3 regions of the Nosocomiicoccus ampullae genome follow, and region 1 is predicted to be linked to each of the others. Evidence: riboswitches for the same ligand, from Rfam matches in the RefSeq annotation. Region 1 holds a riboswitch; each other region holds the start of a gene.
What was found. Region 1 has a riboswitch for S-adenosylmethionine ahead of KPF49_RS07755 (methionine ABC transporter ATP-binding protein). Riboswitches for the same ligand answer to the same signal wherever they lie in the genome.

Region 1 (3,282 bases):
CTTCTTTTTGAAGTTTTTGCTTTCTTTTTCTTAGCTCAGACTCTTCGATATTTCCCTCTTTTGTTGTAAATATCTCTGTTTTTTCAATTGAAATTGGATGATCATTTTCGTAAACGATTTTTACGATAGATGATGTATTATTAATGTCATTGACTTTTTTATAGACTACTTGGTTATCGTTATGAGTCGTTAGACTTTCTTTTTCGAGTTGTGCAGTATTTGTATCGTTTTGGTTTCGCTTAAAACGGTTATCAAACCGCATTGAAATGACAATCACTCCGACGAACAATAATATTATGAATATCCAACCACTAGTTGTGTGTGGCATCGCGAGTTTACCTAAAAACATTGTGTCACCTTCTTGAAAGTAGTATTCATATTCTACACATAATTCTAGAAAAAGAAACATTTAAACCTTATTGTAAACTTATTTGCACTACTGTTTAAATAGATTTAAACTTATGTCACGAACGAATTAAAGGTGGAGTGAATATGAAAAAGATAATTTTAACGTTTGTATCTTTAACAGTTGTAGTGACACTTGCTGCATGTGGCAAAGATGATAATAATGATGAGAAAAATTTAGAACAACCAGTTGAAAATAAAGAAAAAGACGAACAACCTAAAGATGATGAAAAAACAGAAACTGTCACATATGAAAAGAAAGAAGATGGTGTGGTCGTAAATGTTGACTTGACACATGATGGGGAAGAATTAATTCGACAAGTAACAACAACCACTGCAAAATATGATGAGATTGAAGCTGAAGATAAAGAAGAAGCAAAAGAGATGTTTGAAGAAATCGGTGCGTTAGATCAATTTGAAGATGAAAAAGGTTTAAACTATGATGTTGATTTTAAAGAAGATCACTTTGTTGAAACTCTAGACGTAGAGTATACAAAACTCAGTCAAGAAAGACTGAATGAACTCGCACGCCCTGCTGATGACAATGAAGAAGGTCGGTTTACAAAAGTGAGTTACGATTTAACTGTTAAAGACTTAGAAGAAGCTGGATTTAAGAAAAAATAAGAGTATTGAAAAAGATTAGTATCATTAAAAACTGGTGGTGTTATGGTCGGTAAGAACGTTAAATTTGAGATTGGTGCAGAATTCGAGATAATTGAATAAATATATAAAATTTTCAGAAAACTTGTTGACATTCATAATTAATTGAATTAAAGTTATATCCAACAATTTAATTTATCTTATCCAGAGAGGTGGAGGGACTGGCCCTTTGAAGCCTCGGCAGCGAGCATTTTTTATGTGTTGTGCCAATTCCAGTAGCTTATAGCTAGTAGATAAGAATAGCGTAAACCCTATTTTTATCTATATAAAAATAGGGTTTTTTATTTTGAAATATGTTGGTGGAAGGTGAATTTCGTGATTCAAATTGAAAATGTCTCAAAGACATTTGATCGTAAAGGTGTAAAAACTAATGCACTTAAAGATGTTTCACTAAATATAGAAAAAGGAGAAATATACGGCATTGTTGGATTTAGTGGTGCTGGAAAAAGTACGTTAATTCGTACAATTAACCATTTAACCGTACCGACAAGTGGTGAAGTAATTGTCGATGGTAAGCATTTAAGTCAAGCGAATAGTAAAGAAATTCGTGAAATTAAAAAGGATATCGGCATGATATTTCAACATTTTAATTTACTTAACTCAAAAACAGTATTTAAAAATGTAGCGATGCCACTGATTTTATCTGGTACTCCAAAAGAAGAAATAGAGCGCCGAGTGAACGAGTTGCTCGATTTTGTCGGTTTAAAAGATAAAGCTCAAAACTATCCAGATGAGTTATCTGGCGGGCAAAAGCAGCGTATCGGAATCGCGAGAGCACTCGCAACACAACCGAAAATTTTACTTTGTGATGAAGCAACAAGTGCTCTAGACCCTGAAACAACAGCGTCAATTTTAAGATTGCTAAAAAGAGTAAACGAAGAATATAACATTACGATTTTACTTATTACCCATGAGATGAGTGTTGTAAGAGAGATTTGTGACAAAGTTGCAATTATGGAAAATGGAGAAGTTATAGAGTCTGGTAGCGTCTTTGATATATTCTCTAATCCAAGCACGAAAACAGGAATTAAGTTTGTTAATACAGTGATGCATAGTGAAGTTCCGGACTTCGTCCTTAGATTATTGAGTGATGATCAAAGACGTCACATCTATCGACTGAATTTCATTGCAGATAGTGCAGGACAACCAGTGCTTAGTCAACTATCTAAGAGATTTGATGTTGAAGCGAGTGTATTATTTGGAAATATTACAGAGCTTCAAAGTACACCATTTGGAAATTTAATCGTCGAATTTATTGGTGAGGATAATGAGATTGAAAAAGTTAAAGAATTTTTAACAGAGCAAGAGGTCTTATATAGTGAGGTGACAAGAAATGTTAGTGAGTACTGATAAAATTTTAAGCGCACTCGTCGAGACACTTCAAATGGTGACAGTATCTTTTGTATTTAGTATTTTACTCGGAATACCACTTGGAGTATTACTATATGTCACAAGAAGTGGTGGAATCTTAGAAGAAAAAATTACATTTACAATTCTAAGTTTCGTCATTAACATTTTAAGATCCATTCCATTTATTATCTTACTCGTTGCGATTATTCCGTTTACGAGATTTGTTGTCGGAAGTTCAATCGGAACAGCAGCTGCGATTGTACCGATGGTCGTATACGCAGGACCATATATTGCAAGGCTCGTTGAGTCTTCGTTACTTGAAGTTGATGACGGGGTACTTGAAGCAGCGGACGCAATGGGGGCGACACCTCTACAGACGATTTTTAGATTTGTTATTCCTGAAGCACTCGGGTCATTAATCTTAAACTTTACAATTGCAACAATCGGTCTAGTCGGAGCGTCAGCAATGGCTGGAACAGTTGGCGGTGGCGGTATTGGTGACTTAGCAATTACATACGGTTATCAACGATTTGATGGAGCGACGATGTTAGTGACAGTAATCATCCTTGTTATTTTAGTTCAAGGATTACAATCACTCGGAAACGGATTATCAAAAATAGTCAGAAGAAAGTAAAATTAAAGGAGAAATTTTTATTATGAATAAATTACGTGTATTACTTTTAGCACTTATATCTTTAGTTGTTCTTAGCGCATGTGGCAGTAACGAGAAAGTAAAAATCGGAGTCAGTGGTACAGATACGACTGTTTGGGATCATGTCGCTGAAAAAGCGAAAAAAGAAGGTATAGATATTGAAATTGTATCATTTAACGACTACGTTCAACCAAATACTGCACTTGCCGATGGAG
Region 2 (3,282 bases), 470 kb from region 1:
GTTGGAATTTGTAGACCAAATACATCATCTGTAACGAATTCATGGTTTTTAAGCTCGCCTTCAACCGCATCTGAAACCATTTTACGTGTGTATTTTAAGTTCATACGTTCCCCAACACCGTACTCTCCACCAGTCCAGCCAGTGTTTACAAGGTATACTGACACATCGTGCTTGTCGATTAATTCACCAAGTTTGTCTGCATATACTGATGCATGTAATGGTAAGAATGGTGCACCGAAACAAGTTGAGAATACAGGCTCAGGAGTCGTTACACCGCGCTCAGTACCTGCAAGTTTTGATGTAAATCCACTTAAGAAGTGATACATTGCTTGTTCTTTTGTTAATTTTGCGATTGGAGGAAGTACTCCGAATGCATCAGCTGTTAAGAAAACGATTGTTTTTGCATGTCCTGCTTTTGATGGTAATACCGCATTGTCAATATGGTTAATTGGATATGCAGCACGTGTATTTTCTGTGAGAGAATTATCATTATAATCAGGGTTTCTTTCATCGTCTAAAATAACGTTCTCTAATACACTGCCAAACTTAATTGCACGGTAAATTTCAGGTTCATTTTCTTCAGATAAATGAATGGCTTTTGCGTAGCATCCGCCTTCAATATTAAATACACCGTGTTCATTCCAACCATGCTCGTCGTCACCAATTAGGCCGCGTTTTGGATCTGCTGAAAGTGTTGTTTTACCAGTTCCAGATAATCCGAAGAATAGTGCAACGTCGTCTTTTTCACCAACGTTTGCTGAACAGTGCATACTTAAAATATCATTTTGTGGTAGTAAGAAATTCATCACAGAGAAGATAGACTTTTTCATTTCCCCTGCGTATTCTGTTCCACCGATTAAAACAATTTGTTTTTCAAAGTTTACTAAGATAAATGTTTCTGAATTTGTTCCATCTACTGCTGGATCTGCTTTAAATGATGGAGCTGAAACGATTGTGAAGTCCGGAGAAATGTTTAAACCTTCTTCTTTTGTTTCAGGATCAATGAATAATGCTTTAACAAATAAGTTATGCCACGCGAATTCGTTTACGACACGAATATTTAAGCGTGTATCTTCGTCTGCACCTGCGTAACCATTAAAGACGAAGAGTTCTTCTTTGTCGTCTAAGTAATTTAATACTTTTTCAAGTAAAGCATCAAATACGTCACCACTAATTGGTTTGTTAACTTCGCCCCAATCAACAGTATCTCTAGTTACGTCATCTTCAACGATGAAGCGGTCTTTTGGGCTTCGTCCAGTATATTTACCAGTTGTAGCAGTAAAAGCACCATTACTAGCGACTTTACCTTCGTTTCTTCTTGAAGCGGCTTCAACGAGTTCTGCACGAGATAATTGATTGTTCGTTGAATCTTTTTTAACAAGTGCTTCGATTTTATTTACAGAGTTTGACATTATATTAGTTGCCTCCAAAAATTAATTATCATTATTAGTTTATTATAACATGATAAAAGATTCCAATGAATCACAATATATTTTAAAAGTACTTGAAAACTTCTATTATTATGTGTATTGTTATAGACAAGTTATCTCTTATCAAGAGTCGGTGGAGGGAGTACCCCCTATGAAGCCCAGCAACCCCTTCGATTAAGAAGTATGGTGCTAAAGGTTGCAGAAATAGTTATTTCTGATCGATAAGAGAAAAGGGTGGCCTTTTCTCTATGTGTTGAGAAAAGGTTTTTTTAATGTAAGAGATAGCTAATAAAATAGTTGAGGAGAAAATATATGGAACGTAGATTATTTACGTCAGAATCAGTTACAGAAGGACATCCAGATAAAGTCGCAGACCAAATTTCAGATGCGATTTTAGATGAGATTATTAAAGACGATAAAGATGCACGTGTGGCTTGTGAAACAGTTGTTAATACGGGACTAGCAATGATTGTTGGAGAAATATCAACGTCTACTTATGTCGACATCCCTAAAATTGTTAGAAATACAGTAAAATCTATTGGTTATACGAACGCTGAGTTTGGCTACGATTATAAAACGATGTCAGTACTTACAGGAATCGACGAGCAGTCTCTAGATATCGCACAAGGTGTAGATGGTGAAGGTGATAACGAGTCTAAAGAAAAAGGGACAACTGGGGCAGGGGACCAAGGCTTAATGTTTGGTTATGCTACAGACGAGACTGAGGAATTTATGCCATTACCAATTACACTCGCGCATAAACTCGCGCGTCGTCTAACAGAAGTACGTAAAAATGATGTTTTAGATTATCTTCGTCCAGACGGAAAAACTCAAGTGACTGTTGAGTACGACGAAAATGATACACCACTACGCATCGATACAATCGTTGTTTCATCTCAACACGATGAAAAAGTGTCTCATGAAAAAATTAAGTCAGACATTAAAGAAGAGGTTATTGACTTTATTATTCCTGAAGAATTAGTGGATGAAAACACACGTATTATTATTAATCCGACGGGTCGATTTGTCATCGGTGGCCCTCACGGAGATGCAGGGTTAACAGGACGCAAAATTATTGTAGATACTTATGGTGGATACGCTAGACACGGTGGTGGCGCATTTAGTGGTAAAGATCCGACAAAAGTTGACCGTTCTGCAGCTTACGCAGCAAGATACATTGCGAAAAATATTGTCGCAAGTGGACTCTCAAAGCAATGTGAAATACAGTTATCATACGCGATTGGAGTCGCTGATCCAGTCTCTATCTCAGTGAATACATTTGGTACTGGTAAGCTTGAAGACTATAAAATTGCTGAAGCAATTCGTAAAGAATTCAAGTTAACACCAGACGGTATTATTAAAATGTTAGATTTACAGCGTCCAATTTATAAGCAAACAGCAAGCTACGGTCATTTTGGTCGACATGACATTGATTTACCATGGGAAAAACTTGATAAGACAGATGTTTTAAAATCTTATTTAAACTAGCTTTACAGCCACTTTAAGTGGCTGTTTTATTTTTATTTCTATTAATTAATTGCTATAATTAATAAAGTTAAATAGAAAAGGAGAGATTATATGTCTACAGATATATTAACAGAGCCACTTTTTATAATTGTTGCGGCTTTACTTGTAATCATAGCAATTTCATTTTTAATCTATTACATAAAGCATCGTAATGAAGTTACAGAAAATGAAAAATTATTTAAAAATAAAGAAGCGACACTCATTGAAAATTATGAAAAAACACAGGAAGATGAGCGTATGGCTCATAAAAAAGAGTTATCAAATTTAAATGAAAAATATCTAGAAGATACAACATTGTTAAACAATAAATTATCGAGTTTACAAC
Region 3 (3,282 bases), 350 kb from region 1:
AATTATGAAATTGATCAGTTCTTTAATACACGTGGTAAAGTATACAAAGAACTTGGTTTAAAAGAAAAACTTGATGACTTATCGTTTGATGAAAAAATCGAGTTATTAACGAGTAACGGCATGCTAATTAAACGTCCAATGCTTGTCACTGAAAAAGGTGTTATACTCGGCTTTAAAGAAGAAAAATACGACGAGTTACTCGAATTATAATATTAAGTTTTGATTTGTTTATATTCATAAAATATGAGATACTAAATGTAGTAGGATATATAATATAGGGGGTTTTTGTTTTGGTAACACCAAACAACTTAAAGTATTCAGAAGATCACGAATGGGTAAAGGTTGACGGTGATACTGTAACTATCGGTATTACTGAGTTTGCTCAATCAGAATTAGGAGACATCGTATTCGTTGAATTACCAGACGAAGGTGATGAACTTGAAAAAGGTGAAGACTTCGGTTCAGTAGAATCAGTTAAAACTGTTTCTGAACTTTATGCACCAGTATCAGGTGAAGTTATTGAAATTAACGAAGAGCTTGAAGATAGCCCAGAGCTAGTAAACGAATCTCCATACGAAGAAGCTTGGATGTTAAAAATTAAACTTTCAGATGAGTCACAACTTGACGAATTAATGGATGCTGCTGCATACGACGAAATGATTGGACAATAATTCTTTATAAAACTCTAGACAGCTGTCTAGAGTTTTTTCTTTCGAGAAAGGTATTTTATATGAGACATAAAATCACAGAAGAAGCATTAAATGAAATAGTGAATAGTAGTGGTGTAAATGTCATTTACGGATATACGTCGATGTGTGCAACGTGTAAGCTCGCAGAATCATTTTTAGATCTTGCGGTTCAAGTTGTCCCACTAAATGTTACAAAAATTGATTTAAACTACTATGAATCTTTTATAAAACAATATAAAATTCATAGTGTACCGGCCTTACTTATATTTAAAGACGGAACTTTACAAGAAGAAGTTTATGCATTTGAGTCGGTGACTAAAATTGTCGAAATATTTAAAAATTATGTTGACAATAAAAATATGCAATGATATTATTAATCAAACTTAATAATTCTTATCCAGAGTGGTGGAGGGAAGTGCCCAATGAAACCACGGCAACCGTCTATTTAGACAAGGTGCCAATTCACTGAATGATCGATGGATCATTCGAAGATGAGAAGCGATACGTAAAAAGCTTACTCATCTTTTGAGTAAGCTTTTTTAATGGAGGAATCTACTAAATGATTGATATTAAAAATGTCAATAAAATATTTAAAACAAAAAATAAGACAGTTACAGCTGTCGATGACGTATCGCTAAATATTCATAAAGGTGAAATATTTGGCATCATTGGTTATTCTGGCGCTGGTAAATCCACTTTGATTCGTTTGTTAAACGGTCTTGAAACACTTTCAAGTGGTGATATTGTGATTGGTGATGACACTATTAACAAACTATCAAAGAAAAATTTGAGAAAAAAACGTCAAAAAGTTTCAATGATTTTCCAACATTTCAATTTACTTTGGTCACGCACAGTATATGAAAATATTCGTCTCCCCCTTGAAATCGCTGGCGTGCCTAAAAACGAAATGGATCGTAAAGTATCAGAATTAATCCGACTGGTTGGACTTACGGGAAGAGAACACAACTATCCGAGTGAACTTTCTGGCGGACAAAAACAACGTGTTGGTATTGCACGTGCATTATCCAATGATCCAGAAGTATTACTATGTGACGAGGCAACGAGTGCATTAGACCCACAGACGACTGATGAGGTTCTCGATTTACTCGTAAAAATTCGTCAAGAACTCGGTCTAACGATTGTCATGATTACACATGAAATGCAAGTCATCAGAAAAATTTGTGACCGAGCTGCAGTAATGGAAGATGGTAAAGTCATCGAGGTCGCACCAATCATTGAATTATTCCAAAACCCTAAGTCTTCCGTGACAAAACGATTTGTACAAGATGAACTTGAAGATGAGGATATTGATGTACAAATTAAAACAATTAAAGAAAGTTTTCCAAACTCAACCGTTCTTAAACTTGGTTTTGTTGGTACAAAAGCAAATCGTCCAGTTGTATCTCAAGTCATTAAAGAATACGATCTTGATTTAAACGTACTTTCTGGAAATATTAAACAAACGAATGATGAGTCATATGGACACCTCTATATCGCTACTGAAGTCGATAGTGAAAAACTGGATGAGATTATTGATAAGTTTGAAAGTGAGAAAGTCTCTGTGGAGGTGGTCAAATGAACGAGATAAAAGAAATGTTTAGCTTTGAACATGTGAAACTCGATGTACTATGGCAATCGACTGTAGAGACACTCACTATGACAGGTATTGCGACACTATTTTCTTTTGTATTCGGAATTATATTAGGTATTATTTTATTCCAATCATCAAAAAGCAAAACTAAAGCATCAAAACCAGTATACGGTGTTACATCGTTTGTCGTGAACTTATTCCGTGCAATTCCATTTATTATTTTAATCATCTTACTCATACCATTTACTAAAGCACTTATGGGAACGATGATGGGTGTATGGGGTGCGATGCCAGCACTAATTATTGGATCGTCACCATTCTACGCAAGACTTGTTGAAATTGCTTTAAAAGAAGTGGACAAAGGTGTCATTGAAGCAGCCGAATCAATGGGTGCAAACCAGTGGGAAATCATTCGAAAAGTATTATTACCTGAAGCACTTCCAGCACTAATTTCTGGTATAACAGTCACTGCAATCATGCTAGTTGGTTCAACGGCGATTGCTGGTGTTATCGGTGCAGGTGGACTTGGTAGTTTAGCTTATATGGTTGGATTCACAAGAAGTCAACCAGACGTCACACTAGTCGCAACGATTGTTATTTTAATTATAGTATTTGTAATTCAAATTTTAGGAGATACGATTGCTCGCGCAGTCGATAAAAGATAAAAGGAGACCTAGCTCATGAAAAGATTTTTATTCGCTTTAGTATTATTATTCACTGTGACACTTGCTGCTTGTAATAACTCAGATGATTCTTCTAATGATTCATCAAATGAAGAAGCTTCTAACGATGAAGTAAAAAAATTAACAGTAGTTGCAACACCAGTACCACATGCTGAAATTCTCGAAGAAGCAAAACCATTACTTGAAGATAAAGGCATTGATTTAGACATTAAAGTAGTTAACGACTATAACACACCGAACCAAATGTTAGAAAGTGGCGATGCGAACGCTACATTCTTTGCGCATATTCCGTACTTTAATAACTTACTAAATGAAGGAT

Region 2: another riboswitch for S-adenosylmethionine. It lies ahead of metK (methionine adenosyltransferase); the one in region 1 lies ahead of KPF49_RS07755 (methionine ABC transporter ATP-binding protein).
Region 3: another riboswitch for S-adenosylmethionine. It lies ahead of KPF49_RS01570 (methionine ABC transporter ATP-binding protein); the one in region 1 lies ahead of KPF49_RS07755 (methionine ABC transporter ATP-binding protein).

Annotation. Positions count from the first base shown of each region.
Region 1 covers NZ_CP079110.1:1,496,384-1,499,665, reverse strand. The annotation lists gene KPF49_RS07765 (hypothetical protein) at 1-349, opposite strand, end outside; gene KPF49_RS07760 (DUF1307 domain-containing protein) at 493-1,029, shown strand; SAM riboswitch class I at 1,203-1,305, shown strand; gene KPF49_RS07755 (methionine ABC transporter ATP-binding protein) at 1,381-2,415, shown strand; gene KPF49_RS07750 (methionine ABC transporter permease) at 2,399-3,049, shown strand; gene KPF49_RS07745 (MetQ/NlpA family ABC transporter substrate-binding protein) at 3,072-3,282, shown strand, end outside.
Region 2 covers NZ_CP079110.1:1,023,050-1,026,331, reverse strand. The annotation lists gene pckA (phosphoenolpyruvate carboxykinase (ATP)) at 1-1,412, opposite strand, end outside; SAM riboswitch class I at 1,548-1,658, shown strand; gene metK (methionine adenosyltransferase) at 1,743-2,918, shown strand; gene KPF49_RS05220 (NERD domain-containing protein) at 3,009-3,282, shown strand, end outside.
Region 3 covers NZ_CP079110.1:295,197-298,478, forward strand. The annotation lists gene KPF49_RS01555 (Spx/MgsR family RNA polymerase-binding regulatory protein) at 1-210, shown strand, start outside; gene gcvH (glycine cleavage system protein GcvH) at 291-671, shown strand; gene KPF49_RS01565 (thioredoxin family protein) at 731-1,057, shown strand; SAM riboswitch class I at 1,080-1,187, shown strand; gene KPF49_RS01570 (methionine ABC transporter ATP-binding protein) at 1,249-2,268, shown strand; gene KPF49_RS01575 (methionine ABC transporter permease) at 2,265-2,945, shown strand; gene KPF49_RS01580 (MetQ/NlpA family ABC transporter substrate-binding protein) at 2,961-3,282, shown strand, end outside.